Regions from separate parts of the Streptomyces sp. NPDC030021 genome, predicted to be linked through region 1. Evidence: riboswitches for the same ligand, from Rfam matches in the RefSeq annotation. Region 1 holds a riboswitch; the other holds the start of a gene.
The links. A riboswitch is a leader RNA that binds a small molecule or an ion and turns the genes downstream of it on or off. The one in region 1 is predicted to bind ZMP and ZTP.

Region 1 (4,752 bases):
GCTCACGGGTGACCCCGTACACGCGGCCGATCTCGTCCAGCGTCTTCGGCTGGCCGTCGTTGAGGCCGTAGCGCATGGAGACCACGCCCGCCTCGCGCTCCGAGAGCGTGCCCAGGATGGACTGGAGCTGCTCCTGGAGGAAGGTGAAGGAGACCGCGTCCGCCGGGACGACCGCCTCGGAGTCCTCGATGAGGTCACCGAACTCGCTGTCGCCCTCCTCACCCAGGGGGGTGTGCAGGGAGATCGGCTCGCGGCCGTACTTCTGGACCTCGATGACCTTCTCGGGGGTCATGTCGAGTTCCTTGCCCAGCTCCTCCGGGGTGGGCTCACGGCCCAGGTCCTGGAGCATCTGGCGCTGCACGCGGGCGAGCTTGTTGATGATCTCGACCATGTGCACGGGGATGCGGATGGTGCGCGACTGGTCGGCCATGGCACGCGTGATCGCCTGCCGGATCCACCAGGTCGCATACGTGGAGAACTTGAAGCCCTTGGTGTAGTCGAACTTCTCGACCGCGCGGATCAGGCCGACGTTGCCCTCCTGGATCAGGTCCAGGAAGAGCATGCCGCGACCGGTGTAGCGCTTGGCGAGGGAGACCACGAGGCGGAGGTTGGCCTCCAGCAGGTGGTTCTTCGCGCGGCGGCCGTCCTCGACCAGGATCTCCAGCTCGCGCTTGAAGGCGGGCTTGTGGTCCTCCTCCTCTTCGAGCTTGTACTCGGAGAACAGACCCGCCTCGATGCGCTTGGCGAGCTCCACCTCCTGCTCGGCGTTGAGGAGCGGCACCTTGCCGATGAGCTTGAGGTAGTCCTTGACGGGGTCGGCGGTGGCACCGGCCACCATGACCGTCTGCGCCGGGGCGTCGTCCTCGTCGTCGTCGGACAGGACGAAGCCCTGGGTGCCGCCGGCCTTGGGCGCCTCGTCCTCGGCCTCGTCGGCGAGGTCCTCGGCAGCCCAGTCCTCGCCCTCGGCGACGGGGGTCTCGCCCTCGTCGGCGTCCTTGGCGCTGGTCTTCTTCGCCGCGGTCTTCTTCACGGCGGTCTTCTTCACGGCGGTCTTCTTGACCGTGCGCTTCTTCGGCTCGGCGGCGGCCTCGGCCGACGCCTCGTCCCCGGTGGCTGCGGCCGACGAAGCGGATATCGCCGTGGCGGTGGTGGTGACGGCCGTCGCCGCGGTCTTACGGGCGCCGATGGGGCGCGGCGCCGCGGTGGCCTTCTTGGCCACGGTGCGGGCCGGGGCGGCGGCAGCCTTGCGGGGCTTCTTGGCGGCAGCCTTGGTGGCGGGGGCCGCGCTGACGTGGAGGGCGACACCCTCCTCGTCCAGGACCTGGTTCAGGCTGCGCAGGACCCGCTTCCACTGGTCCACCGGGATGCGGCCGGCCTCGAAGGCCTGGCGCACGTCGTCACCGTTGATGTGGCCCTGCTCGCGGCCGCGCTCGACGAGCGCGACAAGGGCCTCGGATTCGGCGATCTCCGGAGGGAACGTACGGGACGGGCTGAGCGACACAAGGAGCCTCTCGTTGCGAACAGATTAAGGGTGGGCGGGACATCATCGCGCGAACTCGGGAAACAGACCCGAGGGGGGTCTGTATTCCGGGCCGCGCGAGGACACCTGTCGGTTCATCGCATGCCCGAGTCGATTCGTTACGCGCTGAATTGAGTGACCTGCGCCACGCTGTGGCCACGCAACCCGATCCGGCGCAGATCCGTCCGCCCTTCAGATCAGCCCGTTTTACGGGCCTCGATGAGGAAGCGGGCGGTGTGAGCGATGAACGGACCTTCGCGTTCGATCCGTTCGTGGAGCTCACGCAACCGGTCCCGGTACTGCCCGACCGTGAAGCCGGGCACCATCCAGATCACCTTCCGTAGAAAGTAGATCACGGCTCCGATGTCGTGGAACTCCGTGCGCAGACGTTCGGAGCGCAGATCGAGGACTTCGAGGCCGGCCGCGGCGGCGTCGGCGACCGCGTCGTCGGGGTGCCGGGCGCGCCGGACCTCCTCCGGCTGCGGGCCGAGGAAGTACTCGACGAGCTCGAAGACGCTCGCCGGACCGACCTGCTGCGAGAGGTAGCTGCCGCCCGGCGTCAGGACCCGCGCGATCTCCTCCCACCAGATGGTCACCGGATGCCGGCTGGTCACCAGCTCGAAGGCCGCGTCGCCGAAGGGCAGCGGCGGCTCGTCGGCGTCGGCGACCACCACCGCGCCCAGCGGGTGCAGCAGCCGCGTCGCCTTCTCGATGTTGGGCGGCCAGGACTCGGTCGCCGCCGTCAGCGGCGGCAGCGGAGCGCACCCGGCCAGGACCTCACCGCCACCGGTCTGGATGTCCAGCGCGGACCGGACCTGGGCCAGGCGCTCGGCCATCAGCCGCTGGTACCCCCAGGAGGGGCGCTGCTCGGTGGCCCGGCCGTCGAGCCAGGAGAAGTCCCAGCCGTCCACCGAGACGGACTCGGCCTCGGCGACAAGATGGTCGAAAGTACGCGTCATGTATTGATCGTCCCAGGTCGGACGCCCGACAACCACCGGATATGTCGACTACAGTGGTCGGCGGGCCGTGACTGGCGTTCGGGTGGATCACCACCGGGGAGCGGCCCGGCGTACCTGTGGACCTCCGGTACGTCGGCTGCCGCGCGCCTGGGCGAACCGCGATCCGCAGCGACGTTCAGGAGACCCCGTGACGACTGCCCAGACTGCCACTGCCCCCGCCTCTGCCGCCGGCTCCGCCCAGCTGATGGACGGCACGGCCCTCGCCCGCCGCATCTCGGAGCAGACCGCCGCCTACGCGGCGAAGATCACCGAGCGCACCGGCACCGCGCCCTGCCTCGCGACCGTGCTGGTCGGCGAGGACCCGGCCTCCGTGACCTACGTCCGCATGAAGCAGAACCGCTGCGCCAAGGCGGGGATCACCTCCCGCCACGTCGAGCTGCCGGCCGGGACCACCACCGAGGAGCTGGTGGCCACCCTCACCGCGCTGTCCGAGGACCCGGAGATCAGCGGCATCCTGCTCCAGCACCCCGTCCCGCACCACATCGACGAGCGCGCCGCCTTCGAGGCCATCGCCCCGGGCAAGGACGTCGACGGGGTCACCATGCACTCCTTCGCCGCCATGGGCTTCGGGCTGCCGGGCTTCGTCTCCTGCACCCCCGGCGGCATCATGCGCCTGCTCGCCGCCTACGACGTGGACCTGACCGGCAAGCACGCCGTCGTCGTCGGCCGCAGCGCGATCCTGGGCAAGCCGGCCGGGATGCTGCTGCTGGAGCAGAACGCCACCGTCACCTACTGCCACTCGCGCACCCAGGACCTGCCCTCCATCGTGCGCCAGGCGGACGTGCTGGTCGCCGCCGTCGGCAAGGCCGAGTTCATCCGGGGCGAGGACATCAAGCCGGGCGCGGTGGTCCTGGACGCCGGTTACAACGAGGGCAACGTCGGCGACGTGCACTTCGAGTCGGCCGCCGCCCGGGCCTCGCTGATCACTCCGGTGCCGGGCGGTGTCGGCCCGATGACCATCGCCGTACTGCTGGAGCAGACCGTGCAGGCGGCCGCCGCGCAGGCCGGGCTGGACCTCGCGGAGCTCTGATCCCACCGCGCGGATCCCGCGTACGACGCACGCCCGCGCTCACACGCGCACGCACGCACGCCCCGGCCCTCGGTCCGGGGCGTCGCGTTTCCCCGGGGCTGTGCGCCTCACACGCCGACCGGGTCGGGGTTCAGGTCCGGCGTGCCGGCGGTGTCCGCGTCACGGGCCGCGGCGACGATGTCGGAGGTACGGAACGCGTCGGCCAGGGCGGTCAGGGGCCGCCGGCCCAGACGGTAGGGCTCCGGGATCGCGGCCGGCCCCGGCACGGATCCGCGCGCGGCGGCGGCCTTGCGGTGGCAGGCGGCCGCCAGGACGGCCGCGTCCGCGAGCGTGGCGGCCCGCGCCTCGCCCATGCCCCGGCCCCGGGCCTCCTCGTACGCGGCGCTGCGCACCCGGGGGTCGAACCAGCCGGCCAGTGCCAGGATGCCGTCGTCGATGACCGACTCGCGGTGGATGAGCCGGATCCCCACCGGGGACCACCAGGCCAGCGGGACGGTCCGTCCCTGGGTCGCGGCGAATCCGCGCAGGGCCTTCCACAGCGGGCGCAGCCGCCGGTACTGGCCGAGGGCCACCCATGTCGCCGACCCGCCGACCAGCGGCACGACGAACCCGGCACCGAGCAGCAGCCCGGCGGCCCCGGCCAGTGGCGGCGCCACGTCCGTGGACAGGAACACCAGGTCGTGGCCGGTCCAGCGGGCGACCACCGAGGCCCACTTGGCGGCCAGGTAGGCCAGGTCCATCAGCCCGGCGACCACGATCAGGGCCAGCCCGGTGCGCAGCGGGCGCTGCGCGCGGTCCGCGCGCGTCAGCCACTTGCCGCACAGCCAGGTCAGCGCCGAGGTGCCCATGGTGTGCGCCACGAGGAAGCAGACGATCATCTCGCGGATCCACGGCGTCGTCGCGTAGTACGTGTCCAGGTCCTGGAGCCGTTCCACCGGTGCGTCGCCGATCACGAACAGGACGACGATGGCCGCGGTCGCGGTGCCGAACAGGGCCGTGGTCAGCCGGGTGGACCGGCGCACGGCCGCGGGCGGCCCGCCGCGCCACTGCAGGACCAGGACGACGCACAGCCCGGAGAACACCGTGCACAGGCCGAACACCAGGGGCGCGGAGAAGTTGACCACGCCGGTGCGGCGGTTGACCGAGGCGATGGTCGACGGCGATGCCAGGAAGTTGATGGGTGC
Region 2 (4,752 bases), on a different contig from region 1:
CTACCCGTGGGAGTGGCTGGCCACGGACGAGTTCGGCCCGCAGGTCCTCGGCACGTACGACCACGGCGGCGGCTCCGGCTCCACCTGCTGGATCGAGCCGCTGTGGAAGATGCTGCTGTCCAACAAGGCGCTGCTCGCGATCCTGTGGGAACTCTTCCCGGAGCACCCCAACCTGCTGCCCGCCTACCTCGACGGCCCGCGCGAGCTCGCCGAGCCCGGGTCCGCCGGCTACGTGGCCAAGCCCCTCCTCGGCCGTGAGGGCGCGGGGGTCACCCTGCACGAGGCGGGCGACGGCGGCGAGCCCTTCGTACCGGAGGAGGGGGAGCGGTACTGCTTCCAGGGCCTGGCCCCGCTGCCCGACTTCGACGGCAACCGGGTGGTGCTCGGCGCATGGGTCGTCGAGGACGAGGCGGCGGGGCTCGGCATCCGCGAATCGGCGGGGCCGGTCACGGACGAGTACGCCCGCTTCCTGCCCCACGTCATCCTCTGACCGGACCGGGGCGGCCCTACACGCCGAGCACCGACCGGAGCTGGTCCAGGCCCCAGTCCAGGTCCTCCTTGCTGATCACCAGCGGCGGGGCGATCCGGATCGTCGACCCGTGCGTGTCCTTCACCAGCACCCCGAGCTCCATCAGCTTCTCGGAGATCTCCCGGCCGGTGCCCCGCGACGGGTCGATGTCGACGCCCGCCCACAGCCCGCGGCCGCGTACGGCGGTCACCGCGCCCCCGCCGACCAGCAGGTTCAGCTCCCGGTGCAGGTGCTCGCCCAGCTCGGTGGCGCGGCCCTGGAACTCGCCGGTCCGGAGCATCGCGATGACCTCCAGCGCGACCGCGCACGCGAGCGGGTTCCCGCCGAAGGTGGACCCGTGCTGGCCGGGACGGAACACCCCGAGCACGTCCCGGTCGGCGACCACGGCCGACACCGGCACCACGCCGCCGCCGAGCGCCTTGCCGAGGATGTAGACGTCCGGGACGACCCCCTCGTGCTCGCACGCGAAGGTCCGGCCGGTCCGTCCCAGCCCGGACTGGATCTCGTCCGCCATGAAGAGGACGTTCCGTTCGCGGGTCAGCTCCCGTACGCCGCTCAGGTACCCGGCGGGCGGCACCAGCACCCCCGCCTCGCCCTGGATCGGCTCCAGCAGCACGGCCACGGTGTTCTCGGTGACGGCGTGGGACAGCGCGGTGAGGTCCCCGTACGGAACGATCTCGAAGCCCGGCGTGTACGGGCCGAAGTGGTCGCGGGCGTCGTGGTCCGTGGAGAAGGAGACGATGGTCGTGGTGCGCCCGTGGAAGTTGTCGGCGGCGACCACGATCTTGGCGTGCCCGTCCGGGACGCCCTTGACCTCGTAGCCCCACTTGCGGGCGGTCTTCACCGCCGTCTCCACGGCCTCCGCCCCCGTGTTCATGGGGAGCACCATCTCCTTGCCGCACAGCGCGGCGAGCTCGGTGCAGAAGTCGGCGAAGCGGTCGTGGTGGAACGCGCGCGAGGTGAGCGTGACCCGTTCCAGCTGGGCGCGGGCGGCGTCGATCAGACGGCGGTTGCCGTGCCCGAAGTTGAGGGCCGAGTACCCGGCGAGCATGTCGAGGTATCTGCGGCCCTCGACATCGGTCATCCACGCGCCTTCCGCGGACGCGACGACCAGGGGCAGCGGATGGTAGTTGTGCGCGCTGTGCGCGTCTGCGGAGCGGATGGCATCAGCAGTTGTCGACACGGGGTCTCCGATCGTCCGTCCGGCGGGGTGGAGCGCCGGGTGAAGCGGTGACGAGGGTGGCGTCACCTTCTTATCGTCGCTCGTATCGCGGACGCAGAAACCTCTCTCCCGGCGCGCCCGCTAAGGTGTCCGGTACGCACGGCGACTGGCGTACGGAGAACCAACTCCGGGGGAGTCGTGCGCGCTCGACCGCATACAGGGCCGCTCGCCTGGGCCTCGCGGGGTACCGATCACATCGACCCCGGAGGAGCCCGCCATGTCCGCGAGCCGCCATCCCGCCCTTTTCGCCACCGACCCCGAGCTGGCGTCCTTCGTCGCGGCGGAGGAAGTGCTGCAGGCGCAGACCCTGCGCCTGATCCCCAGTGAGAACTACGTGTCCGCGGCCGTCCTCGAAGCCTCCGGCACCGTGCTGCAGAACAAGTACAGCGAGGGCTACCCCGGCCGCCGCTACTACGAGGGCCAGCAGAACATCGACCGCGTCGAGGCGCTGGCGATCGAGCGGGCCAAGGGCCTGTTCGGCGTGGACCACGCCAATGTCCAGCCGTACTCCGGCTCGCCGGCCAACCTGGCCGTGTACCTGGCCTTCGCGAAGCCGGGCGACACCGTGATGGGCATGGCCCTGCCGATGGGCGGGCACCTGACGCACGGCTGGGGCGTCTCGGCGACCGGCTCCTGGTTCCGGGGCGTGCAGTACGGCGTCCGCGCCGACACCGGGCTCATCGACTACGACGCGGTGCGCGAGCTGGCCCTCGCCGAGCGGCCCAAGCTGATCTTCTGCGGCGGCACCGCCCTGCCGAGGACCATCGACTTCGCCGCCTTCGCGGAGATCGCGCGGGAGGCGGGCTCGATCCTGGTCGCCGACGTCGCCCACATCGCGGGCCTGATCGCGGGCGGCGCACACCCGTCCCCGGCGGACCACGTCGACGTCATCTCCACCACCACGCACAAGACGCTGCGCGGTCCGCGGGGCGCGATGCTGATGTGCCGGGAGGAGCACGCGAAGGCCATCGACAAGGCGGTCTTCCCGGGCCTGCAGGGCGGCCCGCACAACCAGACGACGGCCGGTATCGCGGTGGCGCTGCACGAGGCCGCGCAGCCGTCCTTCGTCTCGTACGCCCACGCGGTCGTCGCCAATGCCAAGGCGCTGGCCGCGGCGCTGCTGCAGAAGGGCTTCGACCTGGTCTCGGGCGGTACGGACAACCACCTGATCCTGATCGACCTGACGGGCAAGGACGTGCCGGGCAAGATCGCGGCCAAGGCCCTGGACCGGGCGGGCATCGTCGTGAACTACAACACGGTGCCGTTCGACCCGCGCAAGCCGTTCGATCCCTCGGGCATCCGCATCGGCACGCCGTCGCTGACCTCGCGGGGCCTGTCGACCGAGCACATGCCGCTGGTGGCCGACTGGATCTCGCGCGCGGTCGACGCCGCCGCGAAGGGGGACGAGCAGGCGCTCGCCGTGATCCGCGCGGAGGTCACGGACCTGATGGCCGCGTTCCCGGCCCCGGGCCTCCCGCTGTCCTGACCTGCGGCACCGCTGCCGGGGCTCTGCCCCAGACCCCCGCGCAGCGGTGTTGGCCCGGCCCGTCCCGGGACGGAAATCGGTCGCTCGGCCGGGGCGGGATCCGGACGATCCGCAACCGCCGGGTACCCCGGCGCGGGGCGGCCGGACCCGGCGCGACCCGGAAGGATCCGGCCGCCGGCGGGCACGGGCCCGCCCCCGCACCTGAGAGAATGAAGCCATGGCTTCTGATCGTCCTCGCGCGCTCTCCGGCATCCAGCCCACCTCCGGTTCGTTCCACCTCGGGAACTACCTCGGAGCCATCCGCCAGTACGTCGCCCTGCAGGAGACGCACGACGCCTTCTACATGGTGGTCGACCTGCACGCGATCACCATGCCGCAGGATCCGAAGGATCTGCGCGCGAACACCCGCCTCTCCGCCGCCCAGCTGCTGGCCGCCGGCCTGGACCCCGAGCGCTGCACGCTCTTCGTCCAGAGCCACGTGCCCGAGCACGCGCAGCTCGGCTGGGTCATGAACTGCATCACCGGCTTCGGCGAGGCCAGCCGGATGACCCAGTTCAAGGACAAGTCCGCCAAGGGCGGCGTCAACAGCGCCAGCGTCGGCCTGTTCACGTACCCGATCCTGCAGGTCGCCGACATCCTGCTGTACCAGGCGAACGCGGTCCCCGTCGGCGAGGACCAGCGCCAGCACATCGAGCTGACCCGTGACCTGGCGGAGCGCTTCAACCAGCGCTACGGCCGGACCTTCACCCTCCCCGCCGCGCACATCGTCAAGGAGGTCGCGAAGATCTACGACCTCCAGGACCCGGCGATCAAGATGTCGAAGTCCGCGTCGTCCCCCAAGGGCCTGATCAACCTCCTCGACGAGCCCAAGGTCACCGAGAAGAAGATCAAGAGCGCGGTCACCGACACCGAGGCCGAGATCCGCTTCGACTCCGAGAAGAAGCCCGGCGTCAGCAACCTGCTCACGATCTACTCCACCCTCACGGGCGAGACGATCACCGAGCTGGAGGCCAGGTACGAGGGCAAGGGCTACGGCGCGCTGAAGACCGACCTGGCCGGCGTGATGGTCGATTTCGTCACACCGTTCAAGAAGCGGACCCAGGAGTACCTGGACGACCCGGAGACGCTGGACTCCCTCCTGGCCAAGGGCGCGGAGAAGGCCCGTGCGGTCGCCGCCGAGACCCTCGCGCAGGCCTACGACCGCCTCGGTCTGCTGCCCGCCAAGCACTGACGAACGCAACTACGGACAGAGAGCCCTGGCACGAATGGGGGTGCTGCCGCCACACTGGGGCGGCAGCAGTCCACAGCGACAAGCGGAGGAGAGATACGTGGGGACCGTAACGCTCGGCGTTTCGATCGCGGTCCCGGAGCCGTACGGCAGCCAGCTCCAGGAGCTGCGCGCGGGCTTCGGGGACGCTGCCGCGCACGGCATCCCCACGCACGTCACCCTCGTCCCGCCCACCGAGGTGGAGGCGGACCGGCTCCCCGCGATCAGGGCCCACCTGGTCGAGGTCG

Region 2: it holds a riboswitch for ZMP and ZTP, as region 1 does, so the genes downstream of both, ACZ4YL_RS17730 (serine hydroxymethyltransferase) here and ACZ4YL_RS01495 (bifunctional 5,10-methylenetetrahydrofolate dehydrogenase/5,10-methenyltetrahydrofolate cyclohydrolase) in region 1, are expected to answer to the same signal.

The regions. Positions count from the first base shown of each region.
Region 1 is NZ_JBVIAH010000001.1:341,618-346,369, reverse strand. Features, by position in the region: gene ACZ4YL_RS01505 (RNA polymerase sigma factor) at 1-1,501, opposite strand, end outside; gene ACZ4YL_RS01500 (class I SAM-dependent methyltransferase) at 1,717-2,478, opposite strand; ZMP/ZTP riboswitch at 2,536-2,638, shown strand; gene ACZ4YL_RS01495 (bifunctional 5,10-methylenetetrahydrofolate dehydrogenase/5,10-methenyltetrahydrofolate cyclohydrolase) at 2,723-3,568, shown strand; gene ACZ4YL_RS01490 (MAB_1171c family putative transporter) at 3,676-4,752, opposite strand, start outside.
Region 2 is NZ_JBVIAH010000008.1:106,866-111,617, reverse strand. Features, by position in the region: gene ACZ4YL_RS17740 (glutathionylspermidine synthase family protein) at 1-490, shown strand, start outside; gene rocD (ornithine--oxo-acid transaminase) at 507-1,712, opposite strand; ZMP/ZTP riboswitch at 1,844-1,934, shown strand; gene ACZ4YL_RS17730 (serine hydroxymethyltransferase) at 1,969-3,237, shown strand; gene trpS (tryptophan--tRNA ligase) at 3,455-4,468, shown strand; gene ACZ4YL_RS17720 (2'-5' RNA ligase family protein) at 4,566-4,752, shown strand, end outside.